Regions from separate parts of the Labrys sp. HAY1-8F genome, predicted to be linked through region 2. Evidence: riboswitches for the same ligand, from Rfam matches in the RefSeq annotation. Region 2 holds a riboswitch; each other region holds the start of a gene.
What was found. Region 2 has a riboswitch for cobalamin ahead of ACR9ZN_RS04500 (TonB-dependent receptor plug domain-containing protein). Riboswitches for the same ligand answer to the same signal wherever they lie in the genome.
Positions count from the first base shown of each region.

Region 1 (6,650 bases), on a different contig from region 2:
TTCGCGGATCATCTGCTGGAGATCGGCTTGGAAGGTCAGCGTCCACAGATGCGGGTTCTCGATCTTGATCTGGTTGATCACGTCGATGCCGAAGTTTAGATGGATGCTCTCGTCGCGCAGGATGTACTGATACTGCTCGGCGATCCCCACCATCTTGTTGCGCCGGCCGAGCGAGAGGATCTGGGCAAAGCCGGTATAGAACCACATGCCCTCGAAGATGACGTAGAACGCGACGAGATCGCGCAGGAAGGCCTGGTCGGCGTCCGGCGTGCCGGTCTTGAAATCGGGATCGTCGAGATGCTGGGTATGCTTGAGCGCCCAGGCCGCCTTGTCGGTGATCGAGGGGATCTCGCGATACATATTGAAGAGTTCGCCCTCGTCGAGCCCGAGGCTCTCGACGATATATTGGAAGGTGTGGGTGTGCACCGCCTCCTCGAAAGCTTGGCGCAGCAAATATTGCCGGCATTCGGGGTTGGTGAGGTGGCGGTAGATCGCCAGGACGATATTGTTGGCGACCAGGCTCTCGGAGGCGGCGAAGAAGCCGAGATTGCGCTTGAGCATGCGCCGCTCGTCCTGCGTCAGGCCGTCCTTGGACTTCCACAGCGCGATGTCCGCTTGCATCGATACCTCGGTCGGCATCCAATGGTTGTTGCAGCCGGCGAGATATTTCTCCCAGGCCCATTTGTATTTGAGCGGCAGGAGCTGGTTTACGTCGGCGCGGGCATTGATCATCCGTTTCTCGTCGACCGTGACACGGCCGCCCTTGCGGTCGATCGCGCCGAGGCCGGTCGCATCCGCCGTGCTCTGTGGCAGGGGAAGCTGGGCTGCGGGCGAGGTGGGTTCGGACCAGTCGAGCATCGTCATCGTTTTCTTATCCTCAGAGCGTTTTCCAGAAAAGTTGATAGACTTTTCGCTTAAGAAAACGCGTCAAAACAAAGAGTTGGAAAGCAAGGCGCGAAAGGGAAAAATCGCACCTCGTTCTCGGCTCACTGGCACGCTTCGCAGTCGGGGTCGTGGATGGAGCAGGCCTTGCCCCACGCTTCCGACTGCAGTGTTTCCGGCTGAGTCTCGATCAGGATCGGCGCGGCCGCTTGCGGCACCGTGGCAGAGACGGCGTTGAGCTTGCCGTCGGTGCCCTTCAGCGTCGATTTCTCGACATGGGTGGCCGACTGCGAGCGCAGGTAATAGGTCGTCTTCAGGCCACGCTTCCAGGCCAGGCGGTAGAGCGTATCGAGCTTCTTGCCGGAGGGATTGGCGATATAGAGGTTGAGCGACTGGGCCTGGTCGATCCACTTCTGCCGGCGCGCCGCGGCTTCGATCAGCCAGGCGGTGTCGATCTCGAAAGCGGTGGCGTAAAGCGCTTTCAGCTCTTCGGGGATGCGATCGATCTGGCCGAGAGAGCCGTCGAAATATTTGAGATCGGAGATCATGACCTCGTCCCACAAGCCCCGTGCCTTGAGATCGTGGACCAGGGCCGAGGTCACCACTGTGAAATCGCCCGACATGTTCGATTTCACGAAGAGGTTCTGATAGGCCGGCTCGATTGACTGGGACACGCCGCAGATGTTGGAGATCGTCGCCGTCGGCGCGATCGCCATGGTGTTGGAATTGCGCATGCCGACGGTCTTCACCCGCTCGCGCAGGGCGTCCCAGGGCAGGGTCGTGCCGGTGTCGAAGGCCACGTTGTCGCGCGTCTCGGCCAGCAGGCCGACCGAGTCGATCGGCAGGACGCCCTGCGACCACAGCGAGCCATCGAAACTGGGGTAGCGACCGCGCTCGGCCGCCAGGTCTGTTGAGGCCGAGATGGCATGGAAGGACACGGCTTCCATGCTCTCGTCGGCAAAGCGCACGGCGGCTTCGGAGGCATAGGGCAGGCGCAGGGCCTGCAGGGCATCCTGGAAGCCCATGATGCCGAGACCGACGGGCCGGTGCTTGAGGTTGGAACGCCGTGCCTCGGGAATGGTGTAGAAATTGATGTCGATGACGTTGTCGAGCATGCGCATCGCCGTCGTCACCGTCGCCTTGAGCTTGTCGAACATCAGGCCGTCGGCGTCGACATGGGCAGCGAGGTTGACCGAGCCGAGATTGCACACGGCAACCTCGTCATGGGAGGTGTTCAGCGTAATTTCGGTGCACAGGTTCGAGGAATGTACCACGCCGACGTGACGCTGGGGCGAGCGGATGTTGCAGGGGTCCTTGAAGGTGATCCAGGGATGCCCGGTCTCGAACAGCATGGTCAGCATCTTGCGCCAGAGATCGATGGCCCGGATCTGCCTGAAGACGCGGAGCTCGCCGCGCGCGGCGCGTGCCTCATGCGCCTCATAGGCGACCTTGAAGGCGGGACCGTAGAGGTCGTGCAGGTCCGGCGTTTCGTCCGGTGAGAACAGGGTCCAGGGGCCATCCTGTTCCACACGTTCCATGAACAGATCCGGCACCCAGTTGGCGGTGTTCATGTCATGGGTGCGGCGGCGGTCGTCACCGGAGTTCTTGCGAAGATCGAGGAATTCCTCGATGTCGACATGCCAGGTCTCCAGATAGGCGCAGACCGCGCCCTTGCGCTTGCCGCCCTGATTGACGGCGATTGCGGTATCGTTGGCGACCTTGAGGAAGGGCACCACGCCCTGGCTTTCGCCATTGGTGCCTTTGATATGGGCGCCGAGCCCACGCACATTGCTCCAGTCATTGCCGAGGCCACCGGAATATTTGGCGAGCAGCGCATTGTCCTTCACCGCCTTGAAGATACCTTCGAGGTCGTCGGACACAGTGGTCAGGAAGCAGGAGGAGAGCTGGGCGCGCAGCGTTCCCGAATTGAACAAAGTCGGCGTCGAGGCCATGAAGTCGAAGGAGGAGAGAAGATCGTAGAACTCGATCGCCCGTGCCTCCCGGTCGATCTCGCGCAAGGCCAGGCCCATGGCCACGCGCATGAAAAAGGCCTGCGGCAGCTCAAAACGCGTGCCGCGCACATGCAGGAAATAGCGGTCATAAAGTGTCTGCAGCCCGAGATAGTCGAACTTGAGATCGCGTTCGGGCTTGAGGGCAGCGGCAAGGCGGGCGAGGTCGAAGCGGCCGAGCTCCGGGTCGAGCAGTTCGTTGGCGATGCCGACGCGGATATAGTCATGGAAATACTCGGCGTAGCGGGTCGCCATCTCGGCCTGCGTCGCCTGGTCGGGATGGCCTCCGACGAAGCTGAGCGCCTCGCGGCGCAGCTTGTCGTTGAGCAGCCGGGCGCTGACCTTGGCGTAATCAGGTTCGGTCTCGATCAGGGTGCGGGCGGCGAGGATCGGCGCGATCGCCAGTTCGTCCTGGCTGATGCCGTCATAGAGATTGCGCTGCGTCTCGTTCAGCACGGTCTCTGCATCGGTGTCGGCAAGACCTGCGCAGGCTTCGCGCACCAGGGCGGTGAGGCGCGCGTGGTCGAGCGGTAACAAGGAGCCCTCCGCCGTCTTCATCCGCAGGGCAGGGGCGATGGCGGTCCGTGCCTCTGTCTCGGTTGCTCGTTCCAGGGCGCGCTCTTGGGCGTGCTGTTCGCGATAGAGCACATAGGCACGCGCCACCTTGTGGTGTTCGCCGCGCATCAAGGCGAGTTCAACCTGGTCCTGGATGTCCTCGATATGGAAGGTTCGGCCCGCATCGGCACGGCGGGTCAGGCCGGCAACGATCTGGGCCGTGAGTTCGGCGACAATGTCATGCACCCGGCGCGAAGCAGCGGCCGAATTGCCCTCGACGGCGAGAAAGGCCTTGGTCAGGGCCACCGAAATCTTGGAGGCATCGAAAGGCGTGACGCCGCCGTTGCGGCGAATGACCTGATAGCCCGGTTCCGAGGCCGGCTTCGCCCTATCGGCGCCGGTAGCCGGAAAAGGCGTCTTTGTGGTCGTGGCAGTTTCGAGATCGAGAGACATTCGGCAAACCCCAAAATGTTGGAGGCTTGGGCCGAAGGAACGCGTTCCGCGTCGGCGCAGGCATATGCGCCACGAGCAAAGCGATCCGTCGGGGCACCCCGCCCGAGGAAACGATAACCAGCCACAGGCAGGTCTCCTGGCTCGCGGGTCGTTGCGAACTGTCTGCCTTCCCGGCGAAGGGCGGGTTGAACCCGCCTTCCGGCCAGTGGCACAGCGACAGCCCGCTCTCCGCTTACAGTTGCGGGGGCAGCCCCGGCTTTGCCCTAGAGCGTCTTGTGTTTTGAAGCGTCGCTTCAAATCGAAAAGACGCGTCGAACAAAAAGTTCGAGGAAAAAAGCGTTTTCACCAAACGCGCTTTGCTCTCGGGCTCACCGGATTCCCTCTTAGCCTCGGACAGCGAATCCGAGGACCTGTGGATACAGCATCTAGTATGTCTGGGTGCCTCTATGTCAATACATGGTGTGTGATGCCCTTTTTTTCAACGGGGACAAGGCGTGCCGGAGGACGAAATTTGTCCCCCGGCAGGTTTTTCACGCGGACGCCGCCACTCTCGCTGGAGCGGTCTCTTCACGAAGTTTGCGGGCGGCGGCAACCATGTTGACGAGGGCCGGGCGGACCTCGTCCCAGCTGCGGGTTTTCAGGCCGCAATCGGGGTTGACCCAGAGCTGATCGCCGGCGATCCGCTCGCGTGCCTTGGCAAGGAGGTCGCGCATCTCCGCCACGGTGGGGCAGCGGGGAGAGTGGATGTCATAGACGCCCGGCCCGATCTCGTTGGGGTAGCGATAGGCCCGGAACGCATCGAGAAGTTCCATTTTGGACCGGGCAGTCTCGATCGAGATCACGTCTGCATCCAGGCCTCCAACGGCATGGATGATGTCGTTGAACTCCGAGTAGCACATATGGGTGTGGATCTGCGTGGCATCGTCGACGCCTGAGGCGGCGAGGCGGAAACAGGCGACCGCCCAGGTCAGATAGGCCTCCTTTTCGGCGTGTCTGAGCGGCAGGCCCTCGCGAATGGCCGGCTCGTCGATCTGGATGATGCGGATGCCGGCCCGTTCCAGATCGCCGACCTCGTCGCGCAAGGCGAGGGCGATCTGCCGGCAGACCTGCTCGCGCTCGAGGTCGTCCCGCACGAAGGACCATTGCAGCATGGTGACCGGTCCGGTCAGCATGCCCTTGACAGGACGCTTGGTCAGGGATTGTGCGAAGCGTGCCCATTCCACCGTCATGGCCCGGGGACGCGAGACATCGCCATAGATGATCGGCGGGCGCACGCAGCGCGAGCCATAGCTCTGGACCCAGCCATGCTGGGTAAAGGCATAGCCGGCCAGTTGCTCGCCGAAATACTGCACCATGTCGTTGCGCTCGAATTCGCCATGCACGAGAACGTCGAGGCCGATCTCTTCCTGCCAAGTGATCGCCTGGGTGGTTTCCTGTCGCAGAAAACGCTGATAGTCGGCGTCGTCGATCCAGCCCTTTGCGTGGTCAGCGCGTGCTTTGCGTACGGCGCCGGTCTGGGGGAAGGAACCGATGGTCGTGGTGGGAAATTGCGGCAGGCCGAGCCATTCCTGGGCCCGGCGGCGCAGCGTGTAGGGATGCTGGCGCTCGCTCATGGCCGGCGTGAGCCCGTCCATGCGGGCGGCGACGCCGGCATCATGTATACGAGCGGATACATGGCGGGCCGCATCTGCTGCGTCCGATTGGGCGAGCTCATCAGCGACGGCCCGCCGCCCGTCGACCAGGGCTGTCGACAGGGTCTTCAGCTCTCCGATCTTCTGGACGGCGAAGGCCAGCCAACTGCGGAGTTCAGGATCGAACGCGCGCTCGGCCTCGACATCGTAGGGAACGTGGAACAGGGAACAGCTCGGAGCGAGGACGACGCGGTGGGGGCCGAGGGCTGCAACCGCCGGCTCGATCCGATCAAGAAGGGCAGTCAGGTTGCTCCGCCAGACATTGCGCCCGTCGATCACGCCCAGCGATAGCACCTTGTCGGCGCTGGCTCGTGCGACCGCCTGCCCGAGCTGGCTTGGCGCCCGCACCAGGTCGAGATGCAGGCCGGCGCTGGGCAGGTCGAGTGCCAGGTCGAGATTGTAGCCGAGGCCGCCGAAATAGGTCGCGATCATGATCTTCAGATCGGAGACCGTGCTGGAAAGGACGCCATAGGCATGGCGCAGGGCGGCCCGCGCGTTCTCGTCGAGATCGAGCACGAGACAGGGTTCGTCGAACTGCACCCAGTCCGCGCCGGCCGCGGCCAACCTGTGCAGGATCTCGGCATAGACGGGCAAGAGGCCTGGCAGCAGGGTGAGCGGATCCAGGCCCTCGTCCTTGCTCTTGCCGAGCAGCAGATAGGTCACCGGGCCGATGAGCACGGGGTGCGTGTGGAAGCCGAGCGCTACGGCCTCCCTGAATTCGTCAATGGGCTTGGCCGAAGCGAGTTCGAAGGCCTGGCCGCGGCGAAATTCGGGAACCATGTAGTGATAGTTGGTGTCGAACCATTTGGTCATCTCGAGAGCGGGGACACCGCCGCCGCCATGGCAGCAGCCCTCATGGCCACGATCGTCATGGCCACGATCGTCATGGCCACGATCGTCATGGCCCCGCCTGCCGCGCGCCATGGCGAAATAGGTCGAAAGCGGGACGGAGCCACCCTCCCAGCCATATTGAGAGGGGATGGCACCGACCACGGCGCTCATATCGAGAACCTGATCGTAGAGCGAAAAGTCATTGGACGGGATATGGGTAACGCCGAGC
Region 1 covers NZ_JBPGWZ010000002.1:911,172-917,821, reverse strand. Annotated here, with positions in the region: gene ACR9ZN_RS13280 (ribonucleotide-diphosphate reductase subunit beta) at 1-858, opposite strand, end outside; gene ACR9ZN_RS13275 (ribonucleoside-diphosphate reductase subunit alpha) at 987-3,899, opposite strand; cobalamin riboswitch at 4,009-4,328, opposite strand; gene metE (5-methyltetrahydropteroyltriglutamate--homocysteine S-methyltransferase) at 4,430-6,650, opposite strand, start outside.
Region 1: linked by a shared signal. The riboswitch ahead of ACR9ZN_RS13275 (ribonucleoside-diphosphate reductase subunit alpha) and the one ahead of ACR9ZN_RS04500 (TonB-dependent receptor plug domain-containing protein) in region 2 are both predicted to bind cobalamin.

Region 2 (7,955 bases):
CCCGGCTACGGCATGGCGGTCAGCCAGGCCCAGCAGTCGGTCAGCGAGCTGACGCGCAAGCTGCGCGCCGCCGGCAAGAACGTGCGCTTTGCCATCCATCCGGTGGCGGGCCGGCTACCTGGCCACATGAACGTGCTGCTCGCCGAGGCCAAGGTGCCGTACGATATCGTGCTGGAGATGGACGAGATCAACGAGGACTTCCCCTCCACCGACGTGGTCATCGTCATCGGCTCCAACGACATCGTCAATCCGGCGGCCCAGGAGGATCCGGGCAGTCCGATCGCCGGCATGCCGGTGCTCGAAGTGTGGAAGGCCAAGACCGTCTTCGTCTCCAAGCGCGGCCAGGGTACCGGCTATTCGGGCATCGAGAACCCGCTGTTCTTCAAGGAGAACACGCGCATGTTCTACGGTGACGCCAAGAAGTCGATCGACCAGCTCCTGCCCATGCTGGTCTGATCCAACGGGGCGATATCGGAATATACATGGCAAAGGTCGCTCCCGGCATACGGGAGCGACCGGAGGCTTCCTCCCGAGGAATTGCGGTGTTCGAAATTCACCGGTCCCTGGCACTGTGAAGCAGCATAGAAATTGGCCGAGGGTGCGAGGCCGTTTTCCAAGATCATCATTCAAGGCTCGCAAGAGGCCTTCGCAATATCAGGGTTTCTTGGCCTTTTTTCAGTTCGCGCGGCTGGTACGCATCCCAAGATAGGTCAGGGGCGGACTGCCGAAGGCGCGCTTGAACATGATCGTGAATGCGGCCGGGTTTTCGTAGCCCAGGTCGATCGCAACCGTCGTGACGGGCTCGCCCGCCGCCAGACGGGGCATGGCGAATAATAGACAGGCCTGCTGGCGCCAGGCCAGGAAACTGAGACCCGTCTCGAGCCGAAAAACGCGCGTGAACGTGCGCCGGCTCATGCCGAGCGCTGTGCTCCAGTCGTCGATTTGCTCGTGAATGTTCGGTCGTTCGACGAAACGTCGGCAGCGGAGAGCCAGCGGGCCGTGCGAGGGGTAATTCAGCGAAAGCGGCAGGGCCGGCATTTGCTGCATTTCATGGCGTATCAACTCCATCAGTGCGCCGGAGCGGCTATCGAGGTCGTATTCGAGTGGTAGGCTGAGCGCCTCGGTCATCAGGCTTCGCATGAACGGCGAAATGCCGACGACCTGGCAGTAGGCAGGCATGCTCGGAACCGCGTCAGGCTCGAGATACAGGCTTTGCATGCCGACCACGCCGACCATGCGAACGTGATGGGTCGTGCCGGGTGGAATCCACATTCCGCGTTGCGGAGGCATGACCCAGGTACCGTCCGGTGTCGCAAGCACGACGACGCCGGACGCGCCGGAGATCAACTGCCCGCGTCGGTGATGGTGAGGCGGGACGATGAAGCCATCCGGATAATCTCGGCCGATCGCGATAATCGGCCGGGGGATGTGATCGACGGTGTCGATATGAATGTCCCGCATGTTGGCCCACTCTCGTAGGATTTTGGCCCAACATTGGTGGCAGGCCGCATGGCCACTCGGTACGCTGCCGATCGGCCGAACACAAGCTCTCCGTTCCGATCGGCGATGGCTTTCTCCGAGGATTTTCCCGTGTCTACCCGAACTCTACCGCGTCAACATACATCCCCCCAAACGCAGACAAGGACAAAGACGGTATTCACCGTCTTGGGGGCGGCAAGTTTTTGCCATTTGCTGAATGACATGCTGCAGGCGCTCCTGCCCGCCGTCTATCCGATCCTTCAGGGCAATTTCGAACTCAGCTTCGCACAGGTCGGTTTTCTAACCTTCATCTACCAGATCACGGCATCGCTGTTTCAGCCCTTCATCGGTTACTATACCGATCGCCGGCCCATGCCATATTCCCTGCCTGTGGGCATGGCTTCATCGATGTCGGGTTTGCTGACGCTCGCCTTCGCACCCAATTATGGCGTGCTGCTGATCGGCGCTATGTTGCTCGGCCTCGGCTCCTCGATCTTCCATCCGGAATCGTCACGCATTGCTCGCCTGGCGTCCGGCGGCGCCCATGGTCTGGCGCAATCGCTGTTTCAGGTCGGCGGCAATTTCGGATCGGCGCTCGGTCCCTTGGCGGCCGCCTTCTTCGTGCTGCCTCGTGGACAGGCCGGGCTCGCCTGGTTCGCGCTCGCCGCTCTTGCCGGCATCATCATCCTGACGGCGCTGGGGCATTGGTATCAGCTCAACGGTCACGCAAAGCGGGCATCGCACAAGGCTCCCGACCATCATCCGACACTGACACGCGGTCAGGTTTCGCGGGCGATGGCCGTACTGATCGCGCTGCTTTTTTCAAAATATATCTATCTCGCCAGCTTCACGAGCTATTACATCTTCTATCTCAAGGGCAAATTCGGCTTGGCCACGCAGACGGCCCAGATCTATCAGTTCGTCTTCTTCGCGGCCGTCGCATCCGGTACCATTGCCGGCGGGCCGATCGGTGACAGGCTCGGGCGCAAAGTCGTGATCTGGGTTTCGATCCTTGGCGTGCTGCCATTCACCCTGCTGCTGCCGCATGTCGGCCTGACCGCAACCGCCGTGCTGAGCGTGATCATCGGCTTCGTGATCTCCTCAGCCTTCCCGGCGATCGTGGTCTATGGGCAGGAGCTGATGCCGGGCCGTGTGGGCATGGTATCGGGCCTGTTCTTCGGCTTCATTTTCGGGATCGGTGGCATCGGGGCAGCCGCACTCGGCACGTTAGCGGACCGGACCGGCATCGACTTCGTGTTCCAGCTCTGTGCCTTCCTGCCGGCACTCGGCATTCTCACGGTGTTGCTGCCGAACCTGCGAGGGCACGAGTCATCGCAGGCATGAGGGGCTGGCAGCGGCGCTCACTTTGCTGTGCGGCATCTGAGCCTGGAACAGAAGTTCGGGCATAAGTCCCAGGGATAGCGAGCCCACGTGCGCGAGAGCGCGCGCGGGATCACTGGTCGAAGGCTTTGACCACCGTAGATACGAAGAGGGACGTGACAAAGAGCAAGAGCACCAGTGCCCCTATACGGGCGAACAGCCGGGACGAAGCCATGAATCTGAAGCGCGAGGCGAGCCCGGCGCCGATCATGGTCCAGACGAGGCCTGCCGATGGGATGAGTACCGACAACCAGCAAAGATAGGGAAGGGCGGCCCATATCTGGCCGTCGCGCAGGTGCGGTACGATCGACAGCGTGAACAAGAGTGCCTTGGGATTGAGGAGCGTCACGAGGAAAATGTCGCGACTGCCCGATCACTGGCCAAGGCTGCATTTATTGGTGTGATTCCGGCGATAACAGCGACTGCGGCTGCTTTACGCTTCATTGTTCCTCCCTCCACTGACAATACGAAACCACACCGGCCGCAAGTCTGCTGCTTGCAGTCACAAGGCTTGTTCGGATTTCAGCGCTGTATTTATTCTTGAGTTGGCGAATTGGGACTTCTTGTTTCTGCTGCCGACATAGGGGGCCAAGAGCATTGATTGGCCACGCTAGCGTTTGCCGCGCGCAGAACATCGTCCGGTTGGACTATCGCTGTAGTTGCGATCGTCATTTTGGAAACGCCCATGGCGTGCATCCACGGCGGCATCGCTTCTCGATGCCGATCGTAAGGCCGCTAACCGCGACGGCCTGAAAAGGACGGGACACCAATACCCAGTCTGGTGTGGCACCGGCTGAAATAGCAGCCGACGCCTGACAACTCAGTGGCATGTTACGGCAGGTCTTAGATGAGCTCCATTCGATGCAGCTTTATACCAAGGCGGCGTTCGTCCGAATTGATGCCGAGCGTGTTGGGACTAATCGCGGTGTCCATGCCGATCGAAATTTCCAGTATCGAACCTGCCGGAGCCGGTGGGAGGGCAATCTGCAATTCGCACGTTTCGGCGTTTGCCAATACAATTTTCTCGGTGAGGCCGACGGGTTGTGAAGAAATAACCAGTTCCTGTGGGTGATCCGCATCCGGTACAAAGGCGCTGAGTGTCAGAACCAGTGTCGATGCCGTCCCGTCATTGCAGGCAGGTACCTGAAGAACAGCCAATATGCCGTCGCTCCAGACGCCATCCGGTTCTGTTCCGCTCCAGCCGAACACGCAATAGGGTTGGATATTCGTCGTTGCTTCGCCTCGCGAGAGCGGCGAGAGGGCAGTGGCCGTCGCGGGCGGCGGAAGCCCCCAGTTCGCCCCGAATAGACGACGCACCGGGAGACCTGGGGAAGGAAGACTTGGCGTTTGAACGGCTTGATCGAGCAGGTCCCCCCAGAAGGGAGCGCTCGAAGCCCTGCCATCGATGCGCTGAAACGGGCCAACCACGCCGGGTTCGACAAACTCCACATCGGGGTCGATCAGCCGGCTGGCGGGCTTGTCGAAATACATGGCTTCTGTCGCGACACTTGATGAAAGAGTGACGACTGCCCCAAGCCAGGGAGCCGTCATCAAGGCGTAGATGTTGTCGCGCGTAAAGCGGCTTCTGGGCAAGGCGCGATGCAGCGTCGCAAGATCGGGATTGCCAGGAGCATAGGGATGCGGCTTTAGCAGAATTTGGCGTCCGGCAGCGATCTCGTTCAATCGATGGGCAAAAGGCGTTGCGCTTTGAATGCGGCTCCCGGCAATCAGGCTGCTGTCATCGGGAACTTGTCCTGCGAACACGATTGCCTCCGGCTGGGCAGGGAGCGGCTGAATTCGGGCTCTAAGGTCTGCTGCGCCGGCAGCAATCTGTTTTGACGGAACGGATTGTTCGGCAAGCAACGTCTGGAGCACGGGATCGTTGCTGCGCATTCGCAAGAACAAATCCTCACAGAAGCGGATGGGATCAATCGAGATATCGATCAGTCTTTGTCCGTGTGCATGCAGACCACGTATGAGATTGGGAGGCATCTCGAAGCCCAGCACCAGATCAAAGGCTCGAAGCCGGGCAAGTGTCGGCATGATCAGGTTGCTGACGTCAGGGTGGGAAAAGACATGCGCCCAGCCACTTTTGTCCCGCGGCCAACCATGCCGTGCTGCGAGATCCTCGAGCAGGGTGGGGCCGCCATCCGCCAGGATCGAGACACGCTCGACCTCGACGCGAAGTGGTCGCAAAATCTGAAGGAACCGATTGTAGAACCAGTGGCCAATGACGGGATCGGCTTCCGGCATGCCGAGCACGCTGGAACGAAAAATGTCGTGGATGGTTGCTATTCTCATCGGTCTTTATTGGCCGAAAGGTGTTGCGGGAAATATAGTCGATTGGCGTAGCATTCGGTGAATTTTATCGATGCTGGAAGGTGCGGCCAATAGCAATGCAGGATAGGGATCAAGATTGGATTATCCTGGATCTTTGATCCCAGCTTTGATGGAGCATGCATATCGTCTGAAACAAGGGATGCGGTGTAGGCCAGATTCTGTATGGGAGCGCCACAACGACAGAGATGCTCGCCGACGATACAGTATCCGCTGTGTCACCATCTCGGCGCCCTGCCGGAATCATGGGATCGGTGACGCCAGCATTTTACAAGTGGAAGGCGCAATACGGCGGCATGAATGTATCGCTGGCTAGGCAGATGAAGGAATGAGAACGCAGAACTCAAACCGATGCTAGCGCATGTGATGTTCGACAATGTCGCGGAGGGATCTGGTGGGAAAGAAATGGTGACGCCCCCTGTCGCGCGGAAAGCCGTCAGCACATCCGGTCGAACCCAGGGAATGAGCGACCGGCGGGCATGTGAAGCCGTCGGTTGCGCTGCCGCCGCATGATGATCCGATGCATAACACTCGCTCCAACCACGCCACGCTTCGGGAGTGTATGCAAGTCATTGCACACGAACGCCGCCGTTTCTGCCAGGGTGCCTCTTGCGCGAGGTTGCGACCGTGGGCTTCTCCAAAGGTAGGAACGTTGCTGGCATGAACCCTGGCGGATGGGCGCGGCAGGTTGTCTGTCTTGAGGAGATTGATCTTCGTTCGAGAACGGGCCGATGTAAATCGAATGCTCTCAGACGACCCTCCTTTATCTGGATTTGTTCAAAGAGAACCGCTGGTGGCAGCAAAATCCGAGAAAACTCAAAATAGTGGTGGCGAGGACTTCGATTGTTTACGGAGCGTCCTTTACACTGGCCCACAATTGCCTGAGAATCCAAGATGGCGCAGCGATCGGGTCCACAATGCTGCGCTCATAAAGAAAAACGTCACTCACTTCGATATCAACACAACAAGAAAGTGATTGAACATGCTTGAAGAAGACACGAGTTTGCTCGACCTGACCGCCGACATCGTCTCCGCCTATGTAGCCAACAATCAGGTCGCCACAGCTTCCCTCGCGGATCTGATCCGTTCGGTGCATGGAAGCCTTACTGGTCTGAATAGTCCAAAGCCGGTTGAAGCAGACAGACCGCTGACGCCTGCCGTTCCGATCAGGAAGTCCGTCACCCCGGATCATCTGATCTGTTTGGAAGACGGTCGCAAATTCAAATCGCTGACGCGGCATCTGCGAACAGCCTATGACCTGACGCCGGTGCAGTATCGGGAAAAGTGGCGGCTACCCAGCGACTACCCCATGGTTGCACCAAACTATTCGGCTCATCGCTCTCGCCTCGCAAGGGAACTCGGCCTTGGCCAAGTGCGCCAGAAAGCCAAGAGCGAGCCACCGCCGCCTCCCGCCCCAAGCAAGGGCAGAAGGAAAAAGGCGTCATAGACGCTCGTCACCTCGGTCCAACGACGATCCCGATTCTCGCCGGCTCCAGCAGGGCCGGCGAGTACGATCCAAACCAGGTAGATGGAGCACAAGCTTTCCCTGAAATCGTCCAGGATTGCACAGGACGGGATTTCCAGTGCTTGACAGTTGCGACCCTGTCACCCTAGCGTCACGTCGACGGTTCCCCTCGGGGATAATAGGGAACGCGGAGAAGTGAGAAATCATTTCGAACCGTGGCTGCCCCCGCAACTGTAGGCGGTGAGTCCTTCGTTACATGCCACTGGGATCAGGCCCGGGAAGGCGACGAGGCGTACGACGACCCGTGAGCCAGGAGACCTGCCGTCACAATGGTCACGCGCGGTAACATTGGGCGGGGGTCCTCAATGGTGGTCGATCCACATGTCCTTATGGGACAGCGGGAGGGACTTCAATCGCAGTGACGGCCATTGGCTATCCTGCTTGAGGTCTTCATGGACTCGACTATTTCACGCCTGCAACGCGCGGTTTTGACAGCCGGCATCGTTGGGACGTCCTGCATTCTGGCGACGCATGCTCTGGCGCAGAGTACGGGAACACCGCCCGAGCCGATCGAACTGGATCCGGTCTATGTCAATTCTGCCACGCTGACGCTGACACCTGCCAGTCAGATAGGCAGTTCGGTCACGGTAATCACGGCAGATGACATCGCCAAACAGCAACGGCGCACCGTCAACGACGTACTGAGCGCCGTGCCCGGCCTCAATCTCGTGCAGTCAGGCGGCCCGGGCACCCAGACCTCCATCTTCATGCGCGGAACCAATTCCAACCATGTCAAGGTGCTCATCGACGGCATCGATGTTTCCAATCCTGCCGTTCCCAATGCTGCCGCCGATCTTGGCCAATTGCTGACCGGTGACATTGAGCGCATCGAAATTCTGCGTGGACCGCAAGGCGGACTCTATGGCGCCGACGCCATCGGAGGCGTCATCTCGATCACCATGAAGAAAGGCTCAGGCGCCCCCAAGCTGACGGCCAGTGTCGAAGGCGGATCACATGGCACGTTCAATCAACGCGCGGGAGTGAGCGGCTCGGCTTCGATTTTCAACTACACCTTCGGTATCGAGCATTTTCGTTCGACGGACACACCGGTCACGCCCTGGGAACTTCTCGTATCCGGCACCGTCGCGCGCCCCAACTACTATGACAATTACACCTATTCCGGCCGGGTCGGTGCCGATCTGACGGATAATTTCTCCGTCAACGTCATTGCCCGCTACACCAACTCCAAGCTCGGTTTCACCAGCGACGGCTATGGAGCGTGCTTTTGCGCGCC
Region 2 covers NZ_JBPGWZ010000001.1:983,475-991,429, reverse strand. Annotated here, with positions in the region: gene ACR9ZN_RS04530 (NAD(P)(+) transhydrogenase (Re/Si-specific) subunit beta) at 1-456, shown strand, start outside; gene ACR9ZN_RS04525 (AraC family transcriptional regulator) at 676-1,461, opposite strand; gene ACR9ZN_RS04520 (MFS transporter) at 1,567-2,823, shown strand; gene ACR9ZN_RS04515 (hypothetical protein) at 2,933-3,208, opposite strand; gene ACR9ZN_RS04510 (hypothetical protein) at 3,703-5,160, opposite strand; gene ACR9ZN_RS04505 (Ros/MucR family transcriptional regulator) at 6,179-6,643, shown strand; cobalamin riboswitch at 6,805-7,001, shown strand; gene ACR9ZN_RS04500 (TonB-dependent receptor plug domain-containing protein) at 7,114-7,955, shown strand, end outside.

Region 3 (7,955 bases), on a different contig from region 2:
ACCGCCACATCGGGCACGACCAGCGCCTCATAGGGTTCGCCGATGGTGATGCGAACGCGCCCGAACAGGCCGGAGGTGAGGAAGCCGTCGGCATTGGCGATCTTGGCGCGGGCCGTGACGGTGCCGGTCTGGGCGTCGACCTGCGGTGCGAGATAGTCGAGCGTGCCCTTGTGGGAGAAGGTCTTCTCGTCCGACAGGCCGATCTCGGCCGTCAGCGCGGGCTCGGTGCCACCTGCATCCATCTTGTGCTTGGAGGCCCGCTGATAGGCAAGGTAGCTCGCCTCGTCGAAGTCGAAGTAGAAATAGATCGGGTCGACAGCGACGATCGACACCAGCGGCGAGGTCGAGTTGGCTACCACCAGATTGCCGCGCGATACCAGCTGGCGGGCGATCCTGCCCGAGATCGGTGCGGCGATGGTGGCATAGTTGAGGTCGAGCTTGGCCGTTGCGAGGGCCGCGTTGGCCGAATTGATCGAGGCCGCCGCTTCCTGATAGGCCTGGAGGTTGGCCTGGTAGGTGGCATCGGTAACGTTGCCGGTCTTCCTCAACGCCTCGGCGCGCGCCAGATTGGCCTTGGTCAGGTCGATCCTGGTCTGCGTGATCTTCACCTGGGCGGCCGCCTGGTCGACCGCGGCCTGGAACGGGCGCGGATCGATCGAGAACAACACGTCGCCCTCCTTGACGAGGGATCCTTCCACGAAGCTGGACTTGTCGAGATAGCCGGTGACACGCGAGGTGATGTTCACCTGCGGCCAGGCCTGGAAACGACCGGTGAACTCGACCGATTCTGTGATCTTGCGACTGACCGGATTGGCCACCGTCACCGGCATGGCCGGCATTTGCTGGGCGAGCGCGGTGCCCACCCCCTCGAGGGCCGCCAAAGCCAGTACGCCGGCGGCCAGCCGACCTATTTTGCGACGCAACCTCGACATGAACATCCTCGCAAGCAAGCGCCTCAGCCAAACCGCCCGCATGGCTAATGGCCTTGTCGCGGGCACTGGAGCTGGCGTCTGAAAATCCTGCAGGATTTCCCAGCCTGCACCCATCAGGGCAGGTTCGGAGATCCTGTTCAGCGCTCGGCCGGCCGGAATCGGGGCAGAATCGCCGTGTGGGCCTTATAGTATGATAATTCTTACCGCTTTGATCCAATCAAGATCGCCGCCCTGCAACCGTGAGTTGGGACTTGATGCAAATCCGCAACAGGCCCGCCGCTTCTCGCGCCGGTACTTGACGCCGGCGGACCCACATTCCGGCCATTTACAAGCCAAGCGCATCAATCCCTTCCCGAAACGGGCGGGTTTGACCCTGTCCTGGGAGCAGCACCGGGCCTGAGCCAAGCTCGCCCGCAAAAAGGTCAGGGTGTCGTCCCCTCGCGCCCGATGCTCTCATAGCGAAAGCCGTGCCGCTTCATGTCGTCGAGCCGGTAGATGTTGCGCAGGTCGACGATCACCGGCCGCGTGAGCAGGCTTTTGACCCGTTCGAGGTCAAGCGCCCGAAACTCGTCCCATTCGGTGACGATCACGGCAACATCGGCCCCGTCGAGGCAATCATAGGCGCTGGAGCGATAATCGACATCGCTGAGGGTCTTGTGCGCCTCCTCCATCGCCTGGGGATCGTAGGCGCGCACCCGGGCGCCCTTGTCCTGCAGGGCGAGCACGATCGGGATCGAGGGGCTGTCGCGCATGTCGTCGGTGTTCGGCTTGAAGGCGAGGCCGAGCAGGGCCACCGTCTTGCCGGCGATGTTGCCGTCGAGGGCCGCGATGACGCGGCGTGCCATCGCCGCCTTGCGGGCATCGTTGACGCCGACCACCGCTTCGACGATGCGCAAGGGCACGCCATGTTCCTGGCCGGTGCGCAGCAGCGCCAGCGTATCCTTGGGAAAGCACGAGCCACCGAACCCCGGACCCGCATGCAGGAATTTGGAGCCGATGCGGTTGTCGAGGCCGATGCCGCGCGCCACTTCCTGCACATTGGCGCCGGCCTTCTCGCACAGATCGGCGATTTCGTTGATGAAGGTGACCTTGGTCGCCAGGAAGGCGTTGGCGGCATATTTGATCAGTTCGGAGGTGCGTCGGTCTGTGAACAGCAACGGCCCCTGATTGAGATGGAGCGGGCGATAGACCTCGGCCATCGCCTCCTTGGCCCGCTCTTCCTCCGTGCCGACCACGATGCGGTCCGGACGCTTGAAATCCTCGATCGCCGCGCCCTCGCGCAGGAATTCAGGGTTTGACACCACGCTGACATCGGCGTCCTGACGGACTTCGCGGATCAGCCTCTCGACTTCGTCGCCGGTGCCGACCGGTACGGTCGACTTGGTCACCACCACGGTGAAGCCTTCGACCGCCGCCGCGATCTCCCGCACCGCGCCATAGACATAGGACAGATCCGCATGCCCGTCGCCGCGGCGCGAGGGTGTGCCGACAGCCAGGAACACCACGGCGGCATCGCGGACGGCGGGCGCAAGCTCGGTGGTGAAGGACAGGCGCTTCTCACGCACATTGCGGGCCACCAGATCCTCGAGGCCCGGCTCGTAGATCGGCATGCGGCCGGCCAGCAGGCCCTCGATCTTGGCTGGATCCTTGTCGACGCAGGTGACGACATGGCCGAAATCGGCGAGGCAGGCCCCCGTCACCAGGCCGACATAACCCGTACCGATCATTGCAACGCGCATGACATCAATCCTGTTTGGACGACCAATCCGTCAGACGCGTGTCTACAAAAGGCCCGGCGACATGCCAATGACGAAAAAAGAGAGGAACTCCGTTGGAGGGCCCTGCTCAACGCCTCTATGCCCCCAACCGCAGCGACCAGCCCCGGCCGGATGGCCTGAGATCGGCTGTCGCCAACGGGGCGGCATCGATACGCCAGAAAGAACGAGCCTGGGCCCCGAGGGCGTGAACGACCGCGGCGCGCAGCACCGAAGCGTGGGTAACGGCGAGCGTATACCCCTCGAACCGCTTGCCATCGAGCCAGGCGCCGACCCGCGCAATCAGGGTTGCAACACTCTCTCCGCCATGCGGGCAGGCATCCGGATCGGTCAGCCATGCCCGGAGCGCCTCGGGTTCGGCGGCCGCTACCGCGTCCAGGGCAAGCCCTGCCCAGCGGCCATGATCGCATTCGCGCAGGGCTTCATCGACCTCAGGATCATGGCCGAGGGCCTGCGCGGTCTGGCGAGCCCTGAGCGCCGGGCTGCTCAGGATGCGGGCCGGCCTGCCGAAATGCCCTTCCAGCTTCCGCGCCGCAGCCAGCCCTCTTGCATCGAGCGCCTCATCGAGGGGAAAACCCGCTGCGCGCACCGCAGGCGTAGCCCCATGGCACAGCAGGATCAGGCGTGGTGTCATGACGGCAGTTCCCAAGACTTAGAGTGCATGATTCGACCGAACCAATCGGATCATGCTCCCTAAGTTTTTGTTTCAACGCATGGTATCGTCCAAAAAGTCGCGCAACTTATGCTCTAAGTCGCTTCCGGAATATTGACATGTTCGTGACTTGGGCTCTTATGGAAGGGCTTTGCCAAGGGTGGGAAGCCGGTGTGAATCCGGCACGGTCGCGCCACTGTGAACGGCGGCGCTTGGGCGCTGTCCGCAAGTCAGACCTCTTCCAAGGCAGCATGACTCGTAGCGGGACGCGTAATCCCAAGGAGCTTTTCATGACCACCGCAACTCTGGCACCCGTCGCCCAGCAGCCGATCACCATCCCGATCCGCGAGATCTTGCCCTGGGCGCTCTTCACCGTGCTCCTGGCCGTACTCGCCATTTATTTCGTCGGCGCCGAACAAGGTGCGACCTCGCTGATTCCCGGCGTCTACATCCACGAATTCGTGCACGACGCTCGCCATCTGCTCGGCTTCCCCTGCCACTAGGGCGCATAGGCAAACGACATGGTTAGATCGCTTTTGATCCGGGGGATGCTGATCGGCATCCTGGCCGGACTGTTGGCGTCTGGCTTCGCCTGGGTCTTCGGTGAACCACAGGTCGATGCCGCTATCGCCTATGAGGAAAGCCACGCGGTCCCCGCCGCGCCGGCACCATCCGCAACGCCGGCAACCTCCCAGCCGGCCGCAGCACATGAACATGAGGAAGACCCGGTCAGCCGGCCGGTGCAGTCCAGCTATGGCCTCATGACCGGCATGGTCGTCTATGGCGCAGCCCTCGGCGGCATCTTCGCTTTGGTCTTCGCCTTCGCGCAGGGACGGATCGGCACGCTCAGCCCGCGCGCGACAGCAGGGGTGATCGCGCTCGTCGGTTTTGCCGCCATCATGCTGGTACCGCAGATCAAATATCCGGCGACGCCGCCGGCCGTTGGCAATCCCGACACGATCGGCCTGCGGACCGCCTTCTATTTCGGCACGATCCTGCTCTCCCTGGTGACGATGGCGGCCGCCCTGGGCACGGCGAACCGTCTCGCCGCCAGCCTCGGCCGCTGGAACGCCAACCTGGTGGGGGCGGCCGCCTATCTGGTGGTAATGGTGGTCGCCATGCAGATCCTGCCGGCCGTCAACGACATCCCGGCGGATTTCTCGGCCACGGTGCTATGGAAGTTCCGCGTTGCCTCGCTCGGCATCCATGCCGTGCTATGGGCAACGCTCGGGATCGCCTTCGGCGTTGCAGCACAGAAGTTGCTGCAAACCTCCGCCAGCCGCTGAAAAAGGCCAACCGCCCGCGTCAAACGTCGCATTTTTACAACACTAGCCCGGTTTTGGACCTGTTTTCAAAATTTCTTTCATTTCGCACTTGCGAAATGAATGCATCAGGATCACTTTAGGCACGTGGTGGATGCGCGTTTGCGCTCCCCCACTGCCCTCCTTGGGCGTTTCCTCCCTAAGACTTGGGCCGCCATTCGGCGGCCTCTTTCTTTTTCGGGTCAGCAGACCCCATATTTCAAAATCTGCAGCGGCATTCCGCCTCAATTAACCCCAGAGCAAAGCGCGTTCAGGTATGAACGCTTGTTTGCTCTCACTGTTTGGTTCCAAGCCAGTCCTTTGGATTGGCTGGAGCGTCCTTGCGATTTGACATGCTTCACTCAAATTACAAAACGCTCTTGCGTCCAAGCTCATGCTTGCCCATTTGTGTTCACCCTCGCATAGTGTGTCATTATGGATCTGGACTCGCCCTTGTTTGATCGCATCCGGGTGCGCCCAAGGGCCGAAGAGGTCCAGCCGGCGAGCGTACAGCTATGCGAACATGCCGGCTGCCGAAACGCCGGTGAATTTCGCGCGCCCAAGGGGCGCAACCGCGAAGGCCAGTTCTGGCATTTCTGCCTGGGGCACGTTCGCGAATACAACAAGACCTACAATTATTTCGCAGGCCTGCCGGACGACTCGGTGAGCGCCTATCAGCGCGATGCCGCCACAGGCCATCGCCCGACCTGGACGATGGGCGTCAATCCCTGGGCCAAGAAGCGCGGCGAAGGGCCGCAACCTGGCCCGGAGATCCATGACGGCTTCGGCTTCTTCGAGGGCGAGCACGGCTTCGGACGCACGCAGAGTGCGCCGGAACCGGAAAGGCGACGCCTGAAATTGCTGGAACGCAAGGCCCTCGAGGCGCTCGATCTGCCGGAAACGGCCAGCGGCCCCGAGATCAAGGCACGCTACAAAACATTGGTCAAACGCCTCCATCCCGATGCCAATGGCGGGGACAGATCCAGCGAAGATAAATTGCGCGGGATCATCCAGGCCTATAATACGCTGCGTAGCGCTGGGCTCTGCTGAGCGCCCGCACCACCGGCGAGGCTTCCAGGTTTGGAGCGCGTTCCAATCCCGGGGATCCCGCCCGACCTAGAGCAAAGCGCGTTTAGACGGAAACGCCTTTTTGCTCTAACTCTTTGGTTCGACGCGTCTTTGCGATTCTTGGTGATTCCACCAAATCACAAAACGCTATGGAGACGACGCGGAATTTTCCATGCCCGCCTGGCGAGACTGGGAAATTCGGTGGGGCCAGTACCGCCGGCCCGCTGGAACTGATTGTCGGCTGCGCCGTCCTGGCGCCAGCCAAGGAAGGCATAATGACTGACGCAACGACACCGGCCAATCTGCCGGACATCATGGTTTCGGCCAAAAAGCTGTTTGGTTTCGACACGGATCTCGAAGTACCGGCCTATTCCCAGTCCTCCGACCACGTTCCGGACCTCGATATCGATTATCTTTTCGACAAGCCGACGACCCTGGCGATCCTGGCGGGCTTTGCCCATAATCGCCGCGTGATGGTGACGGGCTATCACGGCACCGGCAAGTCGACCCATATCGAGCAGGTCGCCGCCCGGCTCAATTGGCCTTGCGTTCGCATCAACCTCGACAGCCACGTCTCGCGTATCGACCTCGTCGGCAAGGACGCCATCGTTCTCAAAGACGGCAAGCAGGTCACCGAATTCCGCGACGGCATGTTGCCCTGGGCCCTGCAGAACAACATCGCCCTGGTGTTCGACGAATATGATGCCGGCCGCCCCGACGTGATGTTCGTGATCCAGCGCGTGCTGGAAATCTCCGGCAAGCTCACTTTGCTCGACCAGAAGCGCGTGATTCGCCCTCATCCAGCCTTCCGCCTGTTCGCCACCACCAATACGGTGGGCCTCGGCGATACGTCCGGTCTCTATCACGGCACCCAGCAGATCAACCAGGGCCAGATGGACCGCTGGTCGATCGTCACCACGCTGAACTATCTGCCGCATGACAAGGAAGTCGACATCGTGCTGGCCAAGGCCAAGCACTACCAGAAGAGCCCGAACGGCCGCGACATCGTCAACAAGATGGTGCGTGTGGCCGATCTCACCCGCAATGCCTTCATGAATGGAGACCTCTCCACCGTGATGTCGCCGCGTACGGTGCTGACCTGGGCCGAGAACGCCAATATCTTCCACGATATCGGCTTTGCCTTCCGCGTCACCTTCCTCAACAAGTGCGACGAGCTCGAACGCAGCCTCGTAGCCGAGTTCTACCAGCGCGCTTTCGGCGCGGAGCTGGCCGAGAGCTCGGTGAACGTCGCGCTGACGTAACATCGGGTGTGCCGGTCTACCCAGCCCCATCAAGTGATGGAGTTGGACCGGCATTGCAGCGGCGCGGGCAAGAAATGCCGGTCTGAAGACCGGCACACCAACAGCGCTGACGCCCGCGCTCCCAGGATCGACAGGGATCATGACGACAAACCGCAAGCCCGGCGAAAAGCCCAAGGATGTTCCCAACGACGCATTCAAGCGTTCGGTGGCCGGAGCCCTGCGCGCCATAGCCCGCAAGCCGGATCTCGAAGTGACCTTCGCTTCGGAAAAGCCGATGCTGATGGCGGACAAGGCGCGCCTTGCCGAGCCGCCGCGCAAGCTCGACGCCCATGTCGCGGCCATCGTGCGCGGCCAGGCCGATGCGATGGCCCTGCGGCTCGCCTGTCACGATCCGGCCGTCCATCGCCGGCATGCTCCCCAGAACGAGCAGGCGCGCAGCGTGTTCGATGCGGTCGAGCAGGCCCGTTGCGAGGCGATCGGCTCGCGCCGCATGACGGGCGTGGCCAACAACCTCACCGCCATGCTGGAGGACCGCTATTTCCGCGGCGGCAAATATGAGGACATCCGCGCCCGCGAGGAGGCTCCGGTCGAGGATGCCCTCGCTTTGATGGTGCGCGAGAAGCTGACCGGCCTCGCTCCGCCGGAGCCGGCCCGCAAGCTGGTGGATCTGTGGCGCCCGCTCATCGAGGAAAAGGCCGGCAAGGATCTGGCGCGCCTCGACAGCGTGATCGAGAACCAGCGCGCCTTCGCCCGCGCCATGAACGACCTCCTGACCCATATGGGCCTGTCCGAAGAGGCGCAGGCCGACACGGATGACTCCGACGATCGCGACAATGACGCCGAGAGCGAGCAGGAGGGCGAGAACCAGGAGAACCAGGGCGAGGTCCAGGACGATTCCGACTCCATGAAGCTCGAGGAAACCGAGACCGAGGACGAGGATTCCCAGGACGGCGAGACGCAGGATG
Region 3 covers NZ_JBPGWZ010000002.1:3,614,052-3,622,006, reverse strand. Annotated here, with positions in the region: gene ACR9ZN_RS25800 (efflux RND transporter periplasmic adaptor subunit) at 1-932, opposite strand, end outside; gene ACR9ZN_RS25795 (UDP-glucose dehydrogenase family protein) at 1,355-2,671, opposite strand; gene ACR9ZN_RS25790 (histidine phosphatase family protein) at 2,787-3,341, opposite strand; cobalamin riboswitch at 3,474-3,619, shown strand; gene ACR9ZN_RS25785 (CbtB domain-containing protein) at 3,650-3,862, shown strand; gene ACR9ZN_RS25780 (CbtA family protein) at 3,881-4,645, shown strand; gene ACR9ZN_RS25775 (J domain-containing protein) at 5,114-5,710, shown strand; gene cobS (cobaltochelatase subunit CobS) at 6,004-6,990, shown strand; gene cobT (cobaltochelatase subunit CobT) at 7,127-7,955, shown strand, end outside.
Region 3: linked by a shared signal. The riboswitch ahead of ACR9ZN_RS25785 (CbtB domain-containing protein) and the one ahead of ACR9ZN_RS04500 (TonB-dependent receptor plug domain-containing protein) in region 2 are both predicted to bind cobalamin.

Region 4 (7,955 bases), on a different contig from region 2:
GATCAGCAGCGGTGCCGACTGGCGCACGATGTTGAGCAGGTTGGGGGTGGTGAGGAAGGCGTCGGTCCAGATCGAGAAGACCAGGCAGACGAAGATGAAGAACAGGGCGATCGAAATGATGCTGCCATTCGCCATCGCCTTGTCGCGCCAGCGCGCCTTGTGGACGCGGGGGCGATGGGCGGGCGTGGTGGATGAGGCCGTCATGCGCGGGCTCCGTTGTCCTGGGGAGAGCCGTTCTTTTGGGCGGCGCCGGCGGAGCGGGCGTTGAATTTGCGGCCGACGATGAGGTTGACCACCTCTTCGATATTGGTGTCCTCGATCCGGCGCTCGGCGACGTTGCGACCCTCATACATCACCTGGATGCGGTCGCAGACGAGGAAGAGGTCCTGCAGGCGGTGGGTGATCAGGATGACGCTGACGCCGCGGGCGCTGACGGTGCGGATCAGTTCGAGCACCGCCTCGACTTCGGCGACGGCCAGGGCGGCCGTGGGCTCGTCCATGATCAGCACGGAGGGATTGAAGGAAGCGGCGCGGCCGATGGCGATCGACTGGCGCTGGCCACCGGAGAGGTTCTCGACCTTCAGCCTGGTATCGGCGATGACGATGCCGAGCTTGTCGAGCATGTCGCGGGCCTGGTCGTGCATGCGGCGCTGGTCGAGGAAGGGAACGCCGAGGATGCGGTGCCTGGGCTCGCGGCCGAGGAAGAGATTGCCGGCGACATCGACGCTGTCGCACAGCGACAGGTCCTGATAGACCATCTCCACCCGTGCCGCGCGGGCATCGGCAGGGGAGGCGAAGGACTGCACCTTGCCGTCGATCTCGATCGTGCCGGTGTCGGGGATCACGGCGCCCGAAAGCACCTTGCTCAGGGTCGATTTACCGGCGCCATTGTCGCCGACCAGTCCCAGCACCTCGCCGGGCCTGAGCATCAGCGATACGTCGTCCAGGGTCTGGATCGTGTTGTATCGCTTGGAGATACCGGTCATCTTGACGCGGTAGGGTTCGCCACTGTCCATCATGGTTCCGCCTGGCAATGAGATGCCCCGCCCGCGGCTCGAAGAGCAGCGGGCTTGGGCCCAACTATGCGTGGGGGCCTGTCAGCCCGTTACTTGAACATGCCCCGGAACTTGTCGACGTTCTCCTTGGTGACGATCGTCACGGGAACGTTGATGATCGGCTCGACCTTCTCGCCCTTCTTGAGCTTGGCCAGGGCTTCCACCGCGGCCTTGCCCTCGCCGGCCGGATCCTGCTGGATCACGCCGGTGACCCAGCCCTGGTCGATGCCTTCGATGGCCTGCTTGGTCAGGTCCCAGCCGAAGACCTTGACGCCTTCGGTGCGCCCCTGGCTGGTCACGGCGGACACGGTGCCGAGAAGGGCCGGTTCGCCGGTGGCATAGAGCGTGGTCATGTCGGGATTGGCCGTCATCAGGTTCTCGGCCGCGCTCAGCGCCACGTCCTGCACGTTCTGGCCGTCGACGGTGTCGAGGAAGGTGACCTTGAGGCCGCTGGCCGTCACTGCCTTCTTGAAGCCATCCAGCCGCTGGTTCTGGATGTAGGAATTGAGGGCGCCGACCACGCCGATCTTGGCGGTGCCATCCAGCTTGGACTTGACGTAGTCGGCGTAGAACTTGCCGATGTCCTCGCCGGCCTTGAGATTGTCCACGCCGACGAAGGAGACATTGTCGCCGTCGGGGATCTGGGCATCGATGGCGATGACGGGGATGCCGGCCTTCTTGGCGGAGGTGATGGCGGGCTTCACGCCGTTGACGTCGATGGCGATCAGGATGATGCCGTCGACTTTCTGGGTGATGTAGTTCTCGATCGCATCGTTCTGGGCGCTCGGAACATTGTTGGCGTTGAAGATGACGAGCTTGGCGCCGGCCGCCTTGGCGGCGGCCTCAGCGCCTTCGTTGATCTGGTTGAAGAACAGGGCCTGCTGGTTGATGGTGACCAGGGCGAAGGTGTCGGCCAAAGCGGACACCGATCCGAGGGACAGCGCCAGGGCTGCCGCTGCCGAGCAGCCGGCGAGATATTTTGAAAGCCGCATTTCAGTTCCCTTCATGGATGGCCCGTGCCGGGCTCATTCTCAGTTCTGACATCAGCATCATTCAAGAGACTTGAATTCATGTCAAGTTACTTGAATGGCGGTCTCGGGGATTCTTGAAACGCCGACGGCGTGAGGCGTTAGAAGGTGGCAGGCGTGTTGACCCAGAAGATGCTCGCGCGCTCCGTTCCGGTGTTGCGGTACCAATGAGGCAATTCCGACTTGAACACGAAGGTATCGCCGGCAGAGAGCCTGAAGGTACGCTCACCGACCATCAGCTCCACGGTTCCGGTCAGCACATAGCCGACTTCCTCGCCCTGGTGCTGGATCGGCCCGGCGCTCTCGCCGCCGGCCTCGATGTGGTGGATGTTGCATTGGAGGAGATGACCGGGCGAATAGGGGATCACCCGTTCCAGCGAGATGCCCTCGCCCCGGCGCAGCGGGTCCAGCGAGATCAGGGGGCGCGAGCCGGCGCGAAAGACGATACCCTCTTCGCTATCCGATTCCTCGAACATCCAGCCGATATTGGTGCCGAGGACCTCCACGAGGCGATGCAGCATGGGCAGGGAGGGGGAGGCCTTGCCGTTCTCGATCTTGGACAGCAGGCTTTCCGAACAGTCCGCGGCCGTCGCCAGGGCCTTCAGCGTCAGCCCCCTTGTCTGCCGGGCCAGGCGAAGGCGGGTGCCGAGCCGCACGGGATTGGCCTGTTCCAGGGGATCTGGGTGATCGCCGGCGCGTCGTTTGAGGTCGATCTTGTTCATTGCGCGATTGCCAGGATGCTTCATTGCCCGAAAGCCTAGCCGACGATTCTAGGCCACAAGCCTGCACCCTGTCCACTTCGCCGCCGGCCGCTCGGCATCAGCGTCCCAAACGGCTGGGCAGCCGGCACCTCCCATGCTACATCCGCAAGACCTTCGGTGCCCGCTTGCGGGAGAATCGGGAACGCGGTTTGAAGCCGCGACGTGCCCAACGCTGTAAGGGAGACTATCCGGGCAGGTTTCAGGCCACTCGCTCTGCGGGGAAGGCGTCCGGATGGGTGGATCCCAAGTCAGAAGACCGGCCGGAGGCGATAGATCGGCGTGCGCGGACGGCGCGGCGATTGCCATCGCAAAAGCGTTTTGTGACTTCTTGGAAACACCAAGAATCGCAAAGACGCGTCGAAAAAGGGGAGCTAGAGCAAACAAGCGTTCATGCTTGAACGCGCTTTGCTCTAGGGAATGACGATGGACCCATCCACGGGAGCGCTTGCGCCCTCCGGGCCGTTTTCACCGGCCGAACGCGACGCCGTCTATCGCGCCATCTTCACCAGGCGGGACGTCCGCAGCCAATTCAGTCCGCAGCCCGTTCCGGACGATGTCCTCGCGCGCATCCTCGTGGCCGGGCATCATGCGCCGTCGGTCGGCTTCATGCAGCCCTGGAGTTTCCTGGTGCTGCGATGCCCTGAGACCCGGGGCAAGGTGCAGGCCCTCTTCGAGGAGGCCAATGCGGAAGCGGTGGCGATGTTTCCGCCGCAGAAGCAGGCGCAATACCGCTCGCTGAAGCTTGCCGGCATCCTCGATTCCCCGGTCAATCTGTGCATCACCTGCGATCCAGACCGCGCCGGCCCCGTGGTGCTCGGCCGCACCCATGACATGGCCATGGACCGCTACTCCACCGTCTGCGCGGTGCAGAACATCTGGCTGGCGGCACGGGCCGAGGGCGTTGGGGTCGGTTGGGTCAGCATCGTCGATCCCGTGCGTCTGCGTGCGGCACTGGGCATTCCCGAGCGCGTAATTCCGGTCGCCTATCTGTGCCTTGGTTATGTGCACGAAGCCTATGCCCGGCCGGAGCTGGAAGTGAAGGGCTGGCGCCAGCGCCTGCCGCCGGAGGCCGTGCTGAGCTTCGACGCCTGGGACGGCCAGCGGCCCGACCATCCCTTGCTCGCCGCCATGCGGACGGCTATGGGGGATGCTGGTTGATAGAGCAAAGCGCAAAGACGCTTTGGGGTGGCCGGCGCAGATGCGCGCCGTCTCGATCGGGTGGCATGGCCGATGGATTTCCTGCGTAAGAATGCGATCTGGATTATCGCACTGCTGATTACCAGCCTGGTCTTGCTGGAGGGGCCGAGGGCGATCCTGATCGGGGCATTCGTGGCCGCCCTCGTCGGTCTGTTCTGGCTGTTGCGCGGCAAGGCCCGCAAGCCGGCGGCGGGCCGCCGCCTCGAGACCGTGCCGAAAGTTGTCCCCCTTCCGCTCGACCGGGGTGCCGACACGGTTCGGCCGCAGGCGCTCGAGCGCGCCTCTCTCAAGACCATCGATGATCCGAGGCTCGCGGCCGTCGTCCTGATGATCCAGCTTGTCCGCACCAATGGCTTGCTGACCCGGGCCGAGCGGGACACGATCCTCGCTCTTATGGCCGATCCACTCGGGATCGGCGATCGCGAGCATGTCTATGAGCAGGCCTTGCAATTGACGGACCGCGGCCGGGTGTTCACGCCGGTCGCCGAGGAATTGGCGCCCCTTCTGCGGGCGCGCCTGTCCCTGCCGGAGCGCCAACAGCTTATCGATATGCTGGGCGAGGTCGCCAATGCCTATGGCGAGGCCAGCGATTTGCAGCGCGAGGCGATCGTTCGCCTGAAGAGACGCCTGCTTGCGCCGGATGCCGCGGCCGGGCGCCCGCTCAATTGAAATAGAAGGCGTAGCTCGCGACGTCGCCGCCGAAGATACTGGTCGCCTGGCCCCAGGCCTCTGCATCCATCACCTTGCCATTGTCGAGGAAAGGCAACGCGCCTGGGCCGGTGATCCACAGCACCAGGTCGAAATTGCCGGGCTGCTCGAAGACCCTGGCGAGATTGACGCCCTTGGTGAAACGCCAATGCGGCATCAGCAACTTGCCGTCCAGCACCTGCTCGACCTGGCCGAGCAGCGCAAGCCATGAGTCGATACGCTCCTGCGTTACTTCGAGGGAGGGCAGGACGCCACTCTTCTGCCGCGGGCCGGGCAGCCATTCGTGATCGTCGTCGGTCTCCTTGCCGATCAGCGCCCAGGTCTCACGGTTGAGCCGGATTACCGTCTTGATATGGTCGCGCACCTCCAGCCACATCGCCTTGTCGGCCACCGGCCAGTCGATCGTATGCACCAGGCTGATCAGATCGGCGATGGCGTCGGTGTCACGCTTGCTCGTGCCGAACAGGGTCATGCCCAATCCGTCGCCACCATCGCCGCCATTGGCCTTGGCAAGGCCGCTGACGGCATGTGGAAACAGGCTGCCGAAGCCCGCGTCCCAACTGCGCGACATGTCGTGCGACAACAAAGTCTTGGTCAGGGCCATCAGGAAATTGCAGTAGCCGCGCAGCCATTTGGCGTCGGCCGTGTCGAAGGCGACGATGAAGGGCTTGGGCTTGCCGGCATCGTCGATGTCGGAAATGGCTGCTCCGATATGGTCGCGCTCGTCGATGATGCCGTCGCCGTTCCAGTCGAAGCGGGTGACGGAAAGATCGACCGTCAGCTTGGCGGGGCTGTCGCCGACCTCAGCCAGGGTCTGGTCGGCCTTTTCGAGATCGGCCAGGAACGTGGCGAGGATGCCGCGAAAGTCCTTATAGGTGATGGGCTGCGGATCGGGATTGGTGCTGAAGACGGTGCCCGAGAGGCCGAGCACCCGCATCGCCGGCATTTCCGTGGCGAAGCCATATTTGTAGAGGGCCTGCGACAAATGTTCGAGCGCCCGCGCCGTGCGCACCATGCCGAGGCCGAGCCTGGCGTCGGCATTGCCGCTGGCCTTGGTGACGAGGGCCAGCATCTGTTCGTCCGCTTCGCTGATACGCCCCTGGCCGAGATAGCTCTGGAACAGGGCCGAGGCCGGGCTGTCGGCCCTGGCCGGTGCGAAGGAGAACACCACAGTCATCGTGACGGCCGCGGCCCATGTTAGCAAATAGCGCATCGTCATTCCCGGATCGGCAGGGCGCATACCGGGAATCGGATGCCGCCCGCCCGAAAGATCGTTGGATAAGCAGAGGCCGCGAGCGCCGCAACGGCTTCGCGGCCCGAGTCTAAGAGGAGGGAACTTTTCTAGGCGCGAGGTCTCAATCGAACACATTCGCGACGGAGCCGGTCAAATCGATTCCGTCCTTGAGCAGGCGCAGGCGATAGGCCGCGATCGAATAGACCCCGATCAGCCACGCATACATCAGGGGCAAAATCAGCAGCATCATGATCAAAGCCGCGATGCCGCCGCCGGGACCGAATATGCGAGCCAGGACATTCACGACCACGAGATAAGCGAGCCAGATCACCCAGGTGAGGAGCATCATGCCGAAAAGAGGCCAGCGGTATCCGGCGCTGAGATAGCGGCTGCGGCGGAGCGCGCGGATTGGCCCCACATCCTCGTTGATGCAGATGACGAAGGAAAGAAGGTAGGGAAAGACCAGGAAGAGACCAAGAATGCCGATGATCAACGCAGCGACGATGAGGAAGCCGGGCGGAGCACCAATGCCAAGGAACACAAGGCTGATCAAAGCCGCGATGAGGTAGAACGCGATGTAGGCAAGAATATAGATCAGCAATAAACCGAAGACGGGCAGGAATCTCCTGGCGCCGGCCAAGCAGGCTGCCATGAAAGGTTTGGCGGGATCGGCGTAACGATCATGAAGCAAGCGGATCATCGCGCAATAGAAGGCGAGCGACAGGAAGCCCGCCGCCAGGAGCAGCAGGTAGAATAAGGCGATATTCCTTTGGATCGCCAATTGGGCCGCCAACCGGTCACCGCTTAATGCCGCCCAGAAAAACGAGCCGAGCAAGCCGAAGAAAATGGCGAACACCGCGAGCTGGAGCAGGAACACCCAGCCATAATTCCTCAGGCTGACGCTGAAGGCATCGGCGATGATCTGTCCGATGCCTAGAGGCTTGCTTCCTGGCTGGTCGGATGACGGCGAGACGACGGACATGAGAGTTCCTTTGCTCATGATCAATTCCGGAGCGCACTCGCGCCAGCCTATACGAGCAAGGCGCCAGCACAATTCAATAGAAGTGAGTATGCATTTCGGCAGCCTGGGGGCCCTGGCGCAAGCTATCCTAGCGGCTCCGATGGAGAAACAGAGTCCCGTACGTTACATCCAGGTGTCGTGGACAAGGAGTAGTCGACTACTCCCCCATATCGACCAAGCGGGGGCATGGCTCGCCAAGACGTAGGGTTATTCTCGCGAGAATGACAATGTTCTGTGCTCTGATCTGGCAGAAGACGCACGTCAGGAGCGTCATTGTACGGAATCATTGGAGTGATTCCGTAAGGACAGTTATCGAAGAAATTCCCAACATTATTGGAAGGTAATTTCGGCGGATGAGCCTATTGCCAAAACAAGGGCGGCTGTTCCATAGCCCTATCCACTCATTTCCAATCAAGGGTCACGTGAAAACCATGCTTCGCAAATCGCCGTTGTGGCTGTCCATCGGGCTATGCCTGTTTCTGGCGGCTTGCTTCAGCAAGGAGCCTGAGCAGCGCAAGGCCTATATGGAGTTTTTGCAGACCCGCTTGATCGATAACAAGGATGAGACGACATTTCCGGTCATGACGCCCCGCCAGGAGGAGGCCTTCGGCCCTTACGCGGACAGCTTCAAGATCATGCAGGCGTTCTTTGATGGCATGAACCAGCGCACGGGCGTGGGGCGCAACGCCAACAAGGCCATGCGCATGCCCGGCGCGCCGGAGTTGATTGCCGATCCGACTTTGCTCGACAAGTTCAGTGAAAGCTTCCTGCGACGGGCCAGGGAAACCAAGATTTTGGTCGACACGGCGGATACGGCCAGGGCCCGGTTGCAGTTGCCGGATGATTTGAAGGCCGTCTACGACAAGGCCTATGATCGTATTGTGTCCAAGCGCGGTCGCGACTGGGCAAATCTGGAGCCGCAATGGACGGGGGTGACCGACCAGATGAAGA
Region 4 covers NZ_JBPGWZ010000002.1:1,903,364-1,911,318, reverse strand. Annotated here, with positions in the region: gene ACR9ZN_RS17825 (ABC transporter permease) at 1-204, opposite strand, end outside; gene ACR9ZN_RS17820 (ATP-binding cassette domain-containing protein) at 201-1,019, opposite strand; gene ACR9ZN_RS17815 (ABC transporter substrate-binding protein) at 1,106-2,047, opposite strand; gene ACR9ZN_RS17810 (cupin domain-containing protein) at 2,185-2,805, opposite strand; cobalamin riboswitch at 2,943-3,123, shown strand; gene bluB (5,6-dimethylbenzimidazole synthase) at 3,268-4,002, shown strand; gene ACR9ZN_RS17800 (TerB family tellurite resistance protein) at 4,075-4,710, shown strand; gene ACR9ZN_RS17795 (hypothetical protein) at 4,703-5,962, opposite strand; gene ACR9ZN_RS17790 (DUF975 family protein) at 6,105-6,860, opposite strand; gene ACR9ZN_RS17785 (DUF3053 family protein) at 7,358-7,955, shown strand, end outside.
Region 4: linked by a shared signal. The riboswitch ahead of bluB (5,6-dimethylbenzimidazole synthase) and the one ahead of ACR9ZN_RS04500 (TonB-dependent receptor plug domain-containing protein) in region 2 are both predicted to bind cobalamin.